Linked DNA regions of Pigmentiphaga aceris. The protein of the gene in region 1 interacts with the protein of each later gene in a pairwise test. Links are inferred from orthologs where the notes say so. Each region holds a gene or a part of one and is shown on either strand. Other genes may lie near its edges. The genes, in order: hflC and ftsH.

The links.
Region 2: the proteins of hflC (region 1) and ftsH interact in binary tests that used the Escherichia coli proteins (3 or more experiments, as listed by UniProt). The link is inferred for Pigmentiphaga aceris from one-to-one orthologs.

The regions. Positions count from the first base shown.
Region 1 is NZ_CP043046.1:2,168,954-2,174,968, forward strand. What follows is about bases 2,901-5,714. They hold hflC (protease modulator HflC), read left to right. Parts: upstream 2,901-3,769; coding sequence 3,770-4,660; downstream 4,661-5,714. Other genes in these bases: hflK (FtsH protease activity modulator HflK), read left to right, coding at 2,901-3,754; FXN63_RS09210 (DUF2065 domain-containing protein), read left to right, coding at 4,664-4,855; FXN63_RS09215 (ATP phosphoribosyltransferase regulatory subunit), read left to right, coding at 5,069-5,714. Outside these bases: ribosome biogenesis GTPase Der, read left to right, coding at 1-810; RNA chaperone Hfq, read left to right, coding at 952-1,188; GTPase HflX, read left to right, coding at 1,246-2,379; more of hflK, read left to right, coding at 2,441-2,900; more of FXN63_RS09215, read left to right, coding at 5,715-6,015.
Region 2 is NZ_CP043046.1:1,597,512-1,608,087, forward strand. What follows is about bases 5,845-8,719. They hold ftsH (ATP-dependent zinc metalloprotease FtsH), read left to right. Parts: upstream 5,845-6,277; coding sequence 6,278-8,161; downstream 8,162-8,719. Other genes in these bases: FXN63_RS06665 (RlmE family RNA methyltransferase), read left to right, coding at 5,845-6,213; folP (dihydropteroate synthase), read left to right, coding at 8,374-8,719. Outside these bases: FXN63_RS06640 (VOC family protein), read left to right, coding at 35-574; FXN63_RS06645 (ribulose-bisphosphate carboxylase large subunit family protein), read left to right, coding at 583-1,857; FXN63_RS06650 (four-carbon acid sugar kinase family protein), read left to right, coding at 2,213-3,634; transcription elongation factor GreA, read left to right, coding at 3,861-4,337; FXN63_RS06660 (YhbY family RNA-binding protein), read right to left, coding at 4,564-5,349; more of FXN63_RS06665, read left to right, coding at 5,545-5,844; more of folP, read left to right, coding at 8,720-9,228; glmM (phosphoglucosamine mutase), read left to right, coding at 9,225-10,576. UniProt on the Escherichia coli protein: Acts as a processive, ATP-dependent zinc metallopeptidase for both cytoplasmic and membrane proteins. Plays a role in the quality control of integral membrane proteins.

The DNA.
Region 1 (6,015 bases):
GAGCACCGCGTGCGTCTGGCGATTGTCGGCCGTCCGAACGTAGGCAAGTCCACCCTGGTGAACACCTTGCTGGGCGAAGAGCGTGTCATCGCCTTCGACCAGCCGGGCACCACGCGCGACGCCATTGAAATCGAATTCGAACGCGGTGGCCGCCAGTACACCTTGATCGACACCGCTGGCCTGCGTCGTCGCGGCAAGGTCTTCGAGGCAGTCGAGAAGTTCTCCGTCATCAAGACCTTGCAGGCCGTCGAGGCCAGCAACGTAGTCTTGCTGATGCTGGATGCCCAGACCGAAATTTCGGATCAGGACGCGCACATTGCCGGCTTCGTGCTGGAAACCGGCCGGGCGCTGGTGGTGGGCGTGAACAAATGGGACGATCTGGATTCCGACCAGCGCGACCAGATCAAGCGTGATTTCGAGCGCAAGCTGCGTTTCCTGTCGTTTGCCAAGGTGCACTTCATCTCGGCGCTGAAAAACGAAGGCGTGGGCCCGCTGCTGAAGTCGGTCAACATGGCGCACGCTGCGGCATTTGCCCGTCTGTCGACGCCGAAACTGACACGCGCGCTGCAACTCGCGCTGCAAAAACAACAACCGCCGCGCAAGGGCATTTTCCGTCCGAAGATGCGTTATGCCCACCAAGGCGGGCAGAATCCGCCGCTGATCGTGATTCACGGATCGGCGTTGGACCAGATCCCGGATTCGTATCGCCGTTATCTGGAAACCACTTTCCGCAACGAGTTTTCGCTGGCAGGTACACCGCTGCGCATCGAATTCCGCGCGTCGAAAAATCCGTACAGCTCCAAGGATTGATATTGCGTGCCGCCGCCCCAAGCTGTTGAGCAAGGGGAGCGGGCACGGATTGTGCAGTGGTCACGTAGTCTCGTCCGGGAAAACCCGGTAGAGTAATCGGGCTGGCGTCCGCCAAAAACAACATACATAGGAGCCCACACGATGAGCAATAAAGGGCAATTGCTACAAGACCCGTTCCTCAACGCACTGCGTAAAGAGCATGTGCCGGTATCGATCTACCTGGTGAACGGCATCAAGCTGCAAGGTCAGATCGAGTCTTTCGATCAATACGTCGTCCTGTTGCGCAACACGGTGACCCAGATGGTTTACAAGCACGCCATCTCGACCGTCGTTCCGGCACGTCCGGTCAACTTCCAGGTAGACGCTCCTGCTGAATAATTTCGCTTGCCCGCCGCCGACCGGGGTGACGCCGGCGGCGACTGTCGAGGGCATATCATGCGTGCTGTAGTTGTCAGTATCGATTTCGGCAAGCCCGACTTCGAACCGCAAACCGAAGAATTCATCATGCTGGCAAAAGGGGCTGGCGCCGAGATCGTCGATACGATCATCGCGCGCCGTCCGCGGCCGGACGCCAAGTTGTTCGTGGGTACCGGCAAGGCCGATGAAATCGGTCTTGCCGTGCAGGCGCATGATGCCGAGATCGTGCTGGTCAATCATGCCCTGTCGCCCGGTCAGCAGCGCAATCTCGAGCGTGTATTCAATGTGCGCGTGGTCGATCGCGTGGCACTCATCCTCGACATCTTCGCGCTGCGTGCGCAAAGCCACGAAGGCAAGCTGCAGGTCGAGCTGGCCCAGCTTCAGCATCTGATGACCCGCCTGACCCGCATGTGGTCCCACCTGGAACGCCAGCGCGGCGGTATCGGCATGCGCGGTCCGGGTGAATCGCAGCTGGAAATGGACAAGCGAATCATCGGCGACAAAGTCAAGCGGCTGCACGAGCGCCTTGAACTGTTGACGCGTCAGCGCCATACCCAGCGTCGGGCGCGCGCGCGCAGCGGCACCTTGTCGGTGTCGCTGGTCGGCTATACGAATGCCGGCAAGTCGACGCTGTTCAACGCGTTCACGCGCGCTGACGTCTACGCAGCCGACCAGCTGTTCGCCACGCTCGACACCACCAGCCGGCGTATCTGGGTGGATGGGGCAGGGCAGGTCGTGGTGTCCGACACCGTCGGATTCATCCGCGAGCTTCCCCACATGCTGGTCGCCGCGTTCAAGGCGACGCTCGAGGAGACCATCAATGCCGATCTGCTGCTGCACGTGGTCGACCATTCAAGCCCGCAGCGTGACGAACAGATCTCCGAAGTGAACAAAGTGCTGAAGGAAATCGGGGCCGATCACGTGCCCTGCATTCTGGTCTATAACAAGATCGACATGGCCGGTCTCGATCCCGCAGTGGAAAGAGACGAGCATGGTACGATTTCGCGGGTATTTGTCAGCGCAAGCGAGCGCTCCGGACTCGATTTATTGCGCGGGGCAATGGTCGAGTTCAGTCAGCGCGCGGCCGTCGCCGAGGTTCCCGAAGAGGACCCGCGGTTCGACGCACGCCGTTCATCCATCAGCCCCCCCTAGTGGGGTCCGTTCCTGAGGGCGGGATTCCCGTCCGCCTCTCTGCGTACAAGAAAAGATGCTTCTGACTTCGATTTCAAGACTATTCAATCTGAACGATTCGAACTGGGGCCGCGGTGGCTCCGGCGGCAATTCCGGCAATGAACCGCCGCGTCGCCCTCCGGGCGGCGGTGGTAATAACAATAACGGCGGACCGCCGGATCTCGACGAACTCTGGCGCGATTTCAATCGCAAGCTGGGTGGCATGTTCGGCCGTAAAGGCGGTGGCAACGGGAATGGTGATGGCTCCGGCGGATCGCCGCGCTATGCGCCGCCTTCGCCGCGTCGCGCGCGTCTGGGCCTGGGTCTGGTGTTGCTGGTCATTGCCCTGATGTGGCTGGGCAGCGGCTTCTTCATCGTCCAGGAAGGTCAGGTTGCTGTCATTACGCAATTCGGCAAGTACGAGCGCACCACGCGTTCGGGCTTCCAATGGCGTCTGCCGTATCCGATCCAGGCTCACGAAACCGTGAACCTGTCGCAGTTGCGCACCATCGAAGTCGGTTTCCGCAACAACGCCCGTACCAAGGTCGGCCGTGAAGCGCTGATGCTGACCGATGACGAAAACATCGTCGATCTGCAGTTCGTGGTCCAGTACCGCCTGCGTGAAGATGGCGCACGTGCGTATCTGTTCGACCACCGCGCGCCTGACGAAGCCGTGATGCAAGCGGCCGAAACCGCCATGCGTGAAGTCGTTGGCAAGAAGCCCATGGACTTCGTGCTGTACGAAGGCCGTACCCAGGTTGCCGCTGAAGCCGTCGCACTGATGCAGCAGATCATGGATCTGTATCGCACTGGTGTGCTGATCAGCAGCGTGGCCATCCAGAATGCCCAGCCGCCGGAACAAGTGCAGGCAGCGTTCGATGACGCGGTCAAGGCCGGTCAGGATCGTGAGCGTCAGATCAACGAAGGTCAGGCTTACGCCAACGACGTCGTGCCGCGTGCCCGAGGCATGGCCTCGCGTCTGCTGCAGGAAGCCGATGGCTACAAGCAACGTGTGGTGGAAACCGCAGAGGGTGATGCAGCTCGCTTCGGCCTGGTGCTGACCGAATACCGCAAAGCCCCGCAGATCATGCGTGACCGTCTGTACCTGGACACCATGCAGCAGATCTTCACGCACACCAGCAAGATCATGGTTGATTCGCGCAGCGCCAACAATCTGTTGTATCTGCCGCTCGACAAGATCATGCAGCAAGCATCTCAGGAGTCCCTGTCCGCGGTCCGTGGCACGGGTTCGGCAAGCGTTCCGGCTCCCAGCCCATCGCTTCCGTCTACCAACGCGCCCGCACCCGAGAGCAATCGCATGCTCGACGGCCTGCGTAATCGCGACCGTACCCGCTGATAAGGAACGCCAATCATGGATCGTCTGATTCCCGCTGTAATCGGCCTGCTTATCGCGCTGGCCGCGTTGTCCTCTTGCATGTTTGTCGTCAAGGAACGCGACTACGCTGTCGTGTTCGCGCTGGGCGAGATCAAGGAAGTGATTCGCGAACCGGGCTTGTACTTCAAGCTGCCGCCGCCGTTCCAGAACATCGTCTATTTCGACAAACGCATTCTCACCATCGACAATCCGGATGCCGAACGTATCCAGACCTCGGAAAAGAAAAACTTGCTGATCGACTCGTTCGTGAAGTGGCGTATTTCCGATCCGCGCACCTTCTACGTCACCTTCGGTGGCAACGAGCGTAGCGCGCAAGAGCGTCTGTCGGCCCTGGTACGTGATGCCATGAACGCGTCGATCAATCGTCGTACCGTCAACGACGTGACCTCGAAAGAACGCGACAAGATCATGCAGGAAATCCGTACCAACGTTTCCGTACCGGCCAAGGCGCTGGGTGTGGAAATCATGGATGTGCGTCTGAAGCGTGTGGACTTCGTGCCGGAAATTTCGGAATCGGTCTATCGCCGCATGGAAGCCGAGCGCAAGCGCGTGGCCAACGAGCAGCGTTCGATCGGTGCCGCAGAAGGCGAGAAGATTCGCGCCGATGCCGACCGCCAACGTGAAGTCATCCTGGCGGAAGCTTATCGTCAAGCCCAGCAAGCCAAGGGTGAGGGCGACGGCGCTGCCTCGTCGATCTACGCCAATGCATTCGGCCAGGATCGTGATTTCTACAACTTCTACAAGAGCCTGGAAGCCTATCGGGAATCCTTCGCCAACAAGAGCGATGTCCTGGTGGTCGATCCTAGCTCGGAGTTCTTCAAGTACTTCAAGGCCCCGGGCGCAAGCTCGGCAGCACCTGCGCGTTAAGGCATGACGCTGCTTTACTGGCTCGGCGCTGCGCTGGGCCTGATGCTGGTGTTGGAAGGTTTACTGCCGTTTGCTGCGCCATCCCGGTGGCGCAGCGCGGTCAGACGCTTGGCGGAGTGCAGCGACGCACAGATCCGTTTTGGTGGTCTGACCGCCATCTTGGGAGGCCTCTTGATTTTGTGGCTTTTCGAGTAGACAATAGCGTGTAAGCCAAGGCTTGGGATTTTGCTCGCGTGTTTAGACCGCGCAGCAACCCGATCAGGCGGTTGGATGGGCTTGCACTCGATGCACCCTCACAACCGCTTTTTTTTCGTCCGCGTGTTTTGAAGCGCGGTTCCAGGTTTCTGTTTTGTACGGTTTTTACCCCGTACGCGAACACCCTTTTTCTCCAGGATATCGGTCCCGACTATGGGCAAATGGCTGTTGCCTGAAAGCTTGGCAGACATACTGCCGGCCGAGGCACGACGCATCGAAGAGTTGCGCCGTCTGCTGCTCGATCTGTATCGCACGTATGGCTATGAAATGGTCATGCCGCCGCTCGTCGAGTATCTCGATTCGTTGTTGTCGGGCAGCACCCGACACGATCTGGATCTGCGTACCTTCAAGCTGGTCGATCAATTGTCCGGTCGCTCGCTTGGCGTGCGTGCCGACATGACGCCGCAGGTCACGCGCATCGACGCGCACTTGTTGAATCGTTCGGGCGTCACGCGCCTGAGCTACTGCGGCAGTGTGCTGCATACGCGTCCGCGTGGTCTGTTCTCCACCCGCGAACCCCTGCAGATCGGCGCCGAAATCTACGGCCACGTCGGCCCCCAGGCCGATATCGAAGTCGTGCAGTTGGCGCTCGAAAGTGTCAGCCGGGCCGGCATCATTGGCGCGCGACTCGATCTGGGTCATCCGGGCGTTGTGCGCGCCTTGCTCGACGACGATCCGGCTGCCGCACCGCTGGCAGAAGACGTGTTCTCGCTGCTGCGGGACAAGGATGTCCCGGGCCTGGAACGACTGGTTGCCGCGTTGCGCCCGGACACCGCTGCCGCGTTGCTCGCGCTGCCCACCTTGTACGGTGGGCGCGAAGTGATCGTCCAGGCGCGTGCCAAGCTGCCGGCGCTGACGCGTGTGGCAGAAGCGCTGGATGCGCTGGAAGCCGTCGCGCTTGCGTTGCCAGGCGTGGATGCCGGCATCGACCTGGCCGACGTGGGTGGTTATGGCTATCACTCCGGTGTGATGTTTGCCGTGTATTGCGATGGCTGGCCCGACGCCGTGGTGCGTGGCGGCCGCTATGACGATGTGGGACGCGCCTTCGGACGTGCGCGGCCTGCGACTGGATTCAGCCTGGACTTGCGGGTGTTGGCGGG
Region 2 (10,576 bases), 570 kb from region 1 along the record:
GCGTGATCCCCCAAATTCTTCGAGGTAAGCATTCATGAGCCGCTTTTTTGGTGAAGTGCGTCAGCTGGGCTATGTGGTCCACGATATTGAAAAAGAAATGAAGCACTGGACGGAAGTCCTGGGCGTGGGTCCCTTCTATTACGCCGAGCGTGTGCCGGTGCAGAACTTCCACTACCAGGGCAAGCCCTCGCCCATCGAAGTGTCGGTGGCGCTGGCCAACTCGGGCCCGCTGCAGATCGAACTGATCCAGCAGCGCAACGATGCACCGTCGATGTACAAGCGTTTCCTGGACGAAGGCCGCACGGGTCTGCAACACATCGCCTACTGGACCGAAGACTTCGACAACGATGTCGCGCGTCTGGACAAGCAGGGCCTGATCGTCGGCATGAGCGGCGACGTGGGGGATAAAGGCCGCTATGTGTATTACGAGACCGAGACCCATCCGGGCACGATCATCGAGTTGTCTGAAGTTGCCGGTCCCAAAGGTCGCCTGTTCAAGCTGATCCGCGAAGCCTCGCAAGGCTGGGATGGCAGCGACCCAGTGCGCAAATTCCCTGATCTTTCTACGCTGTAGGCCGATCCATGAGTGATTCATCACGGGCGTCGCGCCCCGAGTTCGAGGCGACCTACCTGATCGAGACGCCGTTTCCGCTGGCCCAGGCGGCCGACGTGTTGGCCGGTGAGCAGTCCAGCGGCACGTTTGTACGGGTGGCGGGCGAGACCGATGACCTGCGTCAGCGCACCCGCGCCGAGGTCGTGAAGATCGAAGAACTGCCGTCGTTTGATACGCCCAGCCTGCCGAATGCGTTCCTGGATCGCCGCCAGAAGGGCGGGCCGTACAAGCGTGCTCACATCACTGTGCGTTTCCCCGAGGAAAACATCGGCAATAACCTGCCGACCTTGGCCGCGACGGTTACCGGCAACATCTACGACCTGGGCGAGATGACGGGCGTGAAGCTGCTGTCGCTCAAGCTGTCGCCATCCTACGTGAAGCAGTTCGATGCGCCGCGTCAGGGCGTGGCGGGCACACGGCGCTTGGTGGGGCGTGACAGCGGTCCGATTCTGGGCACGATCATCAAGCCGAACGTTGGCCTGTCGCCTGCCGACACCGCGCGCACCGTGGCGCAGCTGTGTGAAGCGGGCGTGGACTTCATCAAGGACGACGAGTGCATGGCAAACCCGCCGCACTCGCCGCTGGCCGAGCGCGTGCGTGCCGTGATGCGGGTGATCAATGATCACGCCCAGCGTACTGGTCGCAAGGTGATGTACGCCTTCAATATCTCGGACGAACTGGATGCCATGCGTCGGCATGCGGCTCTGGTCGAAGCCGAAGGCGGCACCTGCGTGATGGCAAGCGTGAACTGGTGTGGCTACAGCGCGATGCAAAGCCTGCGCCGGTCTACCTCGCTGGCCATTCACGGGCATCGCAACGGCCTGGCCATGATGACGCGTCATCCGTCGCTGGGTATTGCGTTCCAGCCCTACCAGGTCATGTGGCGTCTGGCCGGTGTCGATCAATTGCACGTGAACGGCCTGGCGGGCAAGTTCTACGAGCATGACGATAGCGTGGCCGCTTCGGCGCGGGATTGCCTGACACCCCTGGGTGGTTATGATGCGGTGATGCCGGTATTTTCGTCAGGGCAGTGGGCGGGCACGGTGCCGCCGACCTTCGCGGCGGTGGGCAGCGACGACTTGATCTTCCTGTCGGGCGGCGGCATTCTGGGCCACCCCGATGGCCCGGCTGCCGGCGTGCAAAGCATTCGGGATGCATGGGACGCCGCGCGCAGCGGGATTGCGTTGCCGACGTATGCGGAAAACCGTCCTGCGCTGGCCAGTGCGCTGTCGTTCTTTGGTTGAACGGTTGTTGGCTGAGCTGCTTGGCTGAGCTGCTTGGCTGAGCGATTCGGCTGGAAGATCTGGCCGTCCGGTCTTGGTCAGCATTCTTAGCCAAATATCTTCGGCTAGAGCGCTTTGACCAAGCCTCTCTGCCGAACGTCATTGAGTCGGCATGTCGGCTGAAGCGCGGTTTCTTGTTGACCGTGTTTCGGCCGACTGTCTTTCGGGTTGATGGTTTTCCTGGCTGACCGCTTTGGCTGACCTTTCTGGCTGCGTGTTGGCCGACGCCGTCAGTCCATTCCGTTGACCGAGTCCTTCGGCTGACTTTCTTGCAGCCCCTTTTGCTGCGACGACTTTTGTCCCGCCCCTTTCCTCCATGACATCTACTGCCACCCCCGCCGACGCCGCCTCCACGCAACGCGGCGTTCGCTTCGCCTATTACGGTGACGACTTCACCGGATCGACCGACACCTTGTCGTCCGTGGTTCAGGGTGGCTGGCGTGCCGCCTTGTTCATGAAGGTGCCTGATGCAGCACAACTGGCGGCCTTCGGCGAACTTGACTGCGTCGGCGTCGCCGGCACGGCACGCGCGATGTCACCGGCCGAGATGGACGCCGCGCTGCCCGATATCTTTCGCGGGCTTGCGGCCACCGGGGCCGATGTCGTGCATTACAAGACCTGCTCCACGTTCGACAGCGCGCCGCATATCGGCAGCATCGGTCATGCGGTGCAGCTGGCGCAGTCGGTTCTTGGTTCCCAGCCGGCAATGATCGTGGGCGGACAGCCGAACCTGGGGCGCTACTGCGCCTTTGGCAATCTGTTCGCCCGTGCGGGTCAGCAGGGCGCGGTGTATCGGCTGGATCGTCATCCGACCATGAGCAGGCACCCGGTCACACCGATGGACGAGGCAGACCTTGCCCGTCACTTGGCAAAACAGGGACTGGCCAGGATTGCCGGCGTAGATGTCGTGGCGCTGAGCGCAGCAGATACCAACGCCCGTGTCGATGCGGCATTGGCCGACGCACCGGATGCCCTGCTGTTCGACGTGCTGGAGCCGTCGCACCTGGTGGCGGTGGGTCGCCAACTGTGGCGGCAGGCAGAGAAGCGAGGCCCACTGTTGACGGTGGGGCCAACTGGCGCTGCGCAGGCGTTGTTGGCAGCGTTGCCAGCAAGCGGGCAGGGCGGTGTGTCTGGGGAGTTGTCGACCGGGGCAAAGAAAGAGGCAACATCGCAAGGTTCAGCGAACATCTCGGCGGGGGGTACGGCCCAGGCCGCAACCGCGCACGCAGTTTCCCAGACCTTGATCGTCGCCGGCAGCCGTTCCCCGGTGACGGCTGCGCAGATCCGGCATGCTGAACAGGCTGGGTTCGTTTCCATCGAGCTTGACCCGGTGCTGCTGGCCGACTCCCAGTCGTCGTTGGTGCCCTTGATCGAACAGGTGCTGGATGCGCTTCGTTCAGGGCGTAGTGTGGTGGCACATACGACTTTTGCCGACGACAGCCATGGCCGTACGGCAGGATTCACGCGGGCGCTGGCCGTCGGTAGCGGCAGGCTGGTGCGCGAGGTGCTTGCCGTGCATCCGCTGGCTCGCGTCGGTCTGGCTGGCGGCGACACGTCCAGTCTGGCGGTCGAATCCTGGGGAATCACGGCGTTGACGCTGGCCTACATCCTGGCACCGGGTGTCGGGGTATGCCGCGTCCACGCCGCGGGTCACCCGCTGGATGGGATCGAGTTGATGTTGAAAGGCGGTCAAATGGGACCACCTGATGTTTTCGAGGCACTACTGGCGGGTACCTGAACCCGCGCTCAGGCCATCGCGCGTGGGTTTTCGGCCCACGGAGTGGGCATCCATGCCGAACTGGGTGTTCTCGGGCCAACCCGGCTTGCATGGTGGGCCGAGTTTCAGGACAATTGACCTTAGTCGCCCCGGTTTTCGCACCGGGGCGTTTATATTTTTAGACACTATGTGTCCCGAGCCGCAGGCAGTGCCGCGCTCGGGACACGTGCATTTGAAGGAAGCAAACATGGCTGCCATTCCGCTGACCGTGCGCGGTGCCGAGCGCCTTAAAGAGGAACTGCATCGTCTGAAGACGGTCGAACGCCCCGCTGTCATCAATGCAATTTCCGAGGCACGCGCGCAGGGCGACCTGTCGGAAAATGCTGAATATGACGCCGCCAAGGAAAAACAGGGCTTCGTCGAAGGTCGTATCGGCGAATTGGAAGGCAAGTTGTCGAACGCGCAGATCATCGATCCGACCACCCTCGATGCAGAAGGCCGCATTGTGTTCGGTGCCACGGTTGACCTGGAAGACCTGGAGTCCGGTGACAAGGTGACGTATCAGGTCGTCGGTGACGACGAAGCCGATATTCGCGAGCGCAAGATCTCGGTGTCCAGCCCGATCGCGCGTGCTCTGATCGGCAAGTCGGCAGGCGACGTGGCCGAAGTCCAGGCACCTGCGGGCATCCGCGAGTACGAAGTCCTGGATGTGCGTTACATCTAAAGAGAGAAGGGTCTTGGAACAAGACCTGAGAAGCGCGACTTGAAAAAGTGCGACCTGAGAAAGCGGACCGGCAACTGACAAAAATACGTCAGTTGCCTGCCGTTGGTCGGTCGGCGGCAAAGGCCGCCGAACGGCAGGGGGCCGCTCCCGACACAGGCCAGTCGTGAAGACTGGCCCGGTTTCCTGCAGTAAGGCACTTGCGAACTGCTGTTCGCAGGCCTGCTACTTACTTCTTGGTCGAGCGAGTCTTGCGCGGCGATGCCGTGCTGCGGGGAGCACCCGACGCACGAACTCGCGGTGCATCACGGGCACCAGCACGCAGCGACAGGGCGCTGCGACGCGGGGTACGTGCCGGTGCTGCGCCGCCTTCGTTGCCGCGTTCACCGCCACGCTCGCTGCGTTCGGCGCTGCGGGCTTCGGCGGCACGGCGTTCGGCCGGGCTGCGGGTGGTGCTGAAGCGATCGGCCAGTTTGCGGGCTTCGCCACGGCGCGAACCGGTTTCACCGGTTGACGGACGTGTACGCTTGCCGGAGTCGCCAAGGTAGCGTTCGCGGGCAGTGACCGGGCCGGCAGGGCGCTCGACGCGTTCGCTGCGCTTGACGCGCTCGGGAGCCGGCTTGCCAACAGCGGCGAGCTTCTTGGGCACGTGGGCTTCGTTGGGGTTGCGGGCACCCTTGAAGTCGGGATCGGGCACAGCCGGACGTCCGGCGAGCAAATCCTTGCCCTGGGGATCGGCTTCGGTCGGTCGGAACAAGATGAAAATCTTGCCCAGATGATGGACCGGGGCGCAGGAAACCGCTTCGCAGATGGCGTTCAGCAGTTCGTCTCGCTCGGCGCGATCCTTGGCTGACGCGCGCACTTTGATCAGGCCGTGGGCTGACAGGCTGCGGTCGATTTCTTGCAGGACCGCGTCGGACAGCCCCTTGTCGCCCATGAGGACGATAGGCTTGAGCGGATGGGCGGCAGCGCGCAGGGCGCTACGGGTTTGGGAGGTAATGTCAAGAACAGGCATGGCGCGATTGTACGGGCTGGCGGGCTTGGGGTGGCGCTGAATTGTTGGAAATCACTGCGATCGACGCCTGCATGCCGCCACCGTCGCTTGAGCCCAACGTCACGGCACGATCCACGTCGATCAAGCTTCGCATTTGGAACCCGGGCACAATGCCGGGCGTTATTGTTTTTGTCTCACGCCGAATATCGGGCAATCATGGCCAAGAAAAAGTTTTCCAAAGAATGGATCATGCAGCACATCAATGATCCATACGTAAAGTTGGCCAAAGAGAAGGGCTATCGGGCCCGTGCCGCTTTCAAGCTCACCGAGATTCTCGACAGCGAGAAATTGCTGCACATCAACGACGTGGTGGTCGATCTCGGGTCCACTCCTGGCAGTTGGTCGCAAATCGTAAGCGAGCGCCTGGCCGGTGCCGGCGGCACGCTGCGCGGTCGCGTGATCGCCCTCGACATCCTGCCTATGGAACCGATACACGGCGTGGAATTCATCCAGGGCGATTTCCGCGAAGACGAGGTCTTGTCCCAGTTGTCCCAATTGGTAGGCAATCAGCAGGTAGACCTTGTTCTTTCGGATATGGCCCCAAACTTGTCCGGAGTGGGGATCGCAGACGCCGCGCGCATTCAGCACGTCTGTGATCTGGCGCTGGAGTTTGCGAAGGATCATTTGAAACCTGATGGCGCGTTGATCGTCAAAGCGTTCCATGGAACCGGGTTTTCCCAGATCGTTGAGAGCTTCAAAACGGTTTTCACCCGTGTCGTGGAGCGCAAACCCAAGGCCTCGCGGGACAAATCGTCGGAAACCTTTCTTGTTGCACGGAACCTGAAGGCTTCGGTGCTCGCGGGAAGGGTAGAATCAGGTAATTAAGTCGATATTCAGGCGATGGACGCGTTTGTCCGCAGCCGGTCGGTAATCTAGCGGGAGATCGACCTTGAACAATATGTTCTCCAAAGTAGCGGTCTGGATGGTGATCGCCCTCGTGCTGTTCACGGTCTTCAAGCAGTTTGAAGGTCGTGCCCGGCCGCAGGACACAGTGTCGTATTCGCAGTTCATGGACGACGCCAAAGCCGGACGCATCCAGAAGGTCGACGTCCAGAGCGATGTGCTCTACGTGACGCCGTCCGATGGCCGCCCCTACACCCTCACGTCGCCCGGCGACCTGTGGATGGTTGGCGATCTGATGAAGTTCGGTGTACAGGTGTCTGGCAAGGCCAAGGAAGAGCCGTCGCTGCTGATGAGCATCTTCGTGTCCTGGTTCCCGATGCTGCTGCTGATTGGCGTGTGGATCTTCTTCATGCGACAAATGCAAGGCGGTGGGCGCGGTGGTGCCTTCAGCTTCGGCAAGTCTCGCGCCAAGGTATTGGACGAAACCACGAACCCGATCACCTTCGCTGACGTCGCCGGTTGCGACGAAGCCAAGGAAGACGTGTTCGAGCTGGTCGAGTTCCTGCGCGACCCCAGCAAGTTCCAGAAGCTGGGTGGCCGTATTCCCCGTGGCGTGCTGATGGTCGGCTCGCCGGGTACCGGTAAAACCCTGCTGGCCAAGGCCATTGCCGGTGAAGCCAAGGTGCCGTTCTTCAGCATCTCGGGTTCGGACTTCGTGGAAATGTTCGTCGGCGTGGGCGCTGCCCGTGTCCGTGACATGTTCGAAAACGCCAAGAAGCAGTCGCCTTGCATCATCTTCATCGACGAAATCGATGCGGTGGGTCGTCAGCGTGGCGCAGGCCTGGGCGGCGGTAACGACGAGCGCGAACAGACGCTTAACCAGATGCTGGTGGAAATGGACGGCTTCGAAGCCAGCCAGGGCGTGATCGTGATCGCCGCTACCAACCGTCCGGACGTGCTTGACCCGGCGCTGCTGCGTCCGGGCCGTTTCGACCGTCAAGTCGTGGTGCCGCTGCCCGATATCCGTGGTCGCGACCAGATTCTGAAGGTCCACATGCGCAAGGTGCCGCTGTCCACCGACGTGGATGCAAACACCCTGGCACGCGGTACGCCTGGTTTCTCGGGTGCTGACCTGGCCAATCTGGTCAACGAAGCTGCGCTGTTCGCTGCTCGCCGCAACGGTCGTACCGTTGAAATGGGCGATTTCGAAAAGGCCAAGGACAAGATCATCATGGGTGCGGAACGTCGCTCGATGATCATGCCCGAGGAAGAGCGCCGCAACACCGCGTATCACGAGTCCGGCCATGCCATCGTGGCGCGCAAGCTGCCGAAGACCGATCCGGTGCACAAGGTCACCATCATCCCGCGCGGTCGTGCGCTGGGTGTGACCATGCAACTGCCGGAAGGCGATCGTTACAGCACCGACAAAGAGCGGATGCTGAACACCATCGCCGTGCTGTTCGGTGGTCGGATTGCCGAAGAGATCTTCATGAACCAGATGACCACTGGCGCATCGAACGACTTCGAACGTGCGACGGCCATTGCCCGTGACATGGTTACCCGCTACGGCATGACCGACAGCCTGGGGCCCATGGTCTACGCCGAGAACGAGGGTGAAGTATTCCTCGGTCGCAGCGTAACCAACACGACCAAAATGTCGGAAGCCACCATGCAGATGGTGGACAGCGAAATTCGCAAGATCATTGATGAGCAATACCAGGTTGCCCGCAAGATCCTGGAAGAAAATCGCGAAGCCGTGGAAGTCATGACGCGTGCTCTGCTGGAATGGGAAACCATCGATGCAGACCAGATCAACGATATCTGCGATGGTCGTCCGCCCCGTGCACCGACCCCGCCGGGCTCGTCGGGAAACAATCCCACCACGCCGCCCACGTCTGGTTTGACGCCGAACGCAGCAGCACCGGCTTGACGTAACAAGGCAGGCAGCGGCCAAGACAAGCATTTGCACGATAAGCGGTCCGCTGCTTTGTAAACAAAGGCGTCCTTCGGGGCGCCTTTGTTTTTGTCACGCTGCCGCAGCGTTATTCTTGAGCCCCCGCGCTGAGCGCGCCATGAATATGCGCAGACCGCAGATAATTCACGACTGTTTTTGCCAACGCACTGATCTCCAAGACTCGAATCATGAATTCCCTGTTTCTTTGCGGCCGTTTTGAGCTTTCGCTGGCGCGGCCGCTTGTCATGGGTATCGTCAATGTGACCCCAGATTCTTTCTCGGACGGGGGGCAACATGCCCGGCTGGACGCGGCCATTGCCCATGCCAGGCATCTGGTGGCCGAAGGTGCCGACATGCTTGATATTGGTGGCGAGTCCACCAGACCGGGGTCTGACTCGGTGCCTGAAGACGAAGAGTTGCGGCGGGTGGTGCCGCTGATCGAGGCCTTGGTCAGCCTGAACGTGCCGCTGTCGGTCGATACCTGCAAACCTGCGGTCATGCGCGCAGCCTTGCGTGCCGGGGCCGATATGATCAACGACATCATGGCCTTGCAGGCCGATGGTGCCCTGGCGGTGGCGCAGGACTATCCCGCCAGCGGTCTGTGCATCATGCACATGCAGGGCGAGCCGCGCACCATGCAGGCTGCCCCGGTTTATGACGATGTGGTCGAAGACGTTGCAGCATTCCTGTGCGCGCGCCTGGCGGTGCTGGATACGGCCGGCATCGATCCTCGCCGGGTCGTGCTCGACCCCGGTTTCGGCTTTGGCAAGACTGTTGAACAAAACTATCGACTGTTGCGCGAATTGCCGCGCTTTGGCGAGATTGGCTTGCCTGTTCTGGCCGGCGTCTCGCGCAAGTCCATGATTGGCGCATTGACCGGCCGCCAGCCCGCTGAACGTGTGGCCGGCAGCGTGGCTGCTGCGCTGGCATCGGTTGCACGTGGCGCGGCGATTGTCCGGGTGCACGACGTTGCCCAGACAGTCGACGCACTGAAGGTCTGGCAAGCGGTCGAGTCCCCATCCTTTTTCCAGGAGCACGCATGAGCGCGCGCAAATATTTTGGCACCGACGGTATTCGCGGTGTGGTTGGCGGCGAGCGCATCAATGCGATGTTCGCGCTGAAGCTGGGTTATGCCGCAGGCCGCGTATTGACGCGAGCGCCGCTCAAGGGCGGGGCACGACCTGTCGTGCTGATCGGCAAGGACACGCGCATTTCCGGCTACATGCTGGAGTCCGCCCTTGAGGCCGGTTTGTCGTCTGCAGGGGTGGATGTGTTGCTGGCCGGGCCGATGCCGACGCCGGCGGTTGCTTACCTGACCCGTACGCTGCGCCTGTCGGCCGGTATCGTGATCAGTGCCTCGCACAACCCGTACTACGACAATGGCATCAAATTCTTCTCGGGGGGCGGCATGAAGCTGCCGGACGAGCAAGAGCTTGCGATTGAAACGGCTTTGGAAGAGCCGCAGGGTTGCGCATCTTCCGAATCGTTGGGCAAGGCGCGCCGCTTGAACGACGCGGCAGGGCGCTATATCGAATTCTGCAAAAGCACCTTCCCCGCCGAACTCGATCTGAACGGGCTTCGGATTGTGGTCGATGCCGCCAACGGGGCGGCCTACGACATCGCGCCCCACGTGTTCCGTGAACTGGGTGCCACCGTCATTCCGGTGGGATGCGCGCCTGACGGTTTCAACATCAATGACGGCGTGGGTGCCACGCACCCTGAATCATTGGCTGCTGCGGTTCGCGACAATGCCGCCGACTTGGGTATTGCGCTGGATGGGGATGCCGATCGACTGCAGATGGTGGATGCGTCCGGGCGGGTCTTCAACGGTGACGAACTGCTGTATGTGATCGTGCGTGATCGCATGCTGCGGGCACCGGTTCCCGGCGTGGTGGGCACCTTGATGACCAACTTTGCCGTCGAGCGGCGCTTCCTGGATTTGGGCGTGGACTTTGCGCGCGCAGCGGTGGGCGACCGTTATGTGCTGGAGCAGATGTTGGAGCGCGGCTGGAATTTCGGTGGAGAAAGTTCGGGTCATCTGATCTGCCTGGACCGCCAGACCACTGGCGACGGGATTGTGGCGGCCTTGCAGGTACTGGCTGCCATGCGGCAAGCGGATAAAGACCTGGCCGAGCTGCTGCAAGACCTGCGGCTGTATCCGCAGATCCTGGTGAACGTGCCGCTGGACCCGGAGATCGACTGGCAATCGCATGGCGGTCTGACTGCCGCGCGCAAGGAAGTCGAAAGCACACTGGGCAAACGCGGTCGGGTCTTGATTCGCGCGTCGGGCACCGAACCCAAGCTGCGATTGATGGTGGAAGCCGAAGACCGTCGCCTGGCCGAGGAAAGTGTCGAGCGCCTGCGCGAAGGGCTGATGGGTGTGCACCAGCA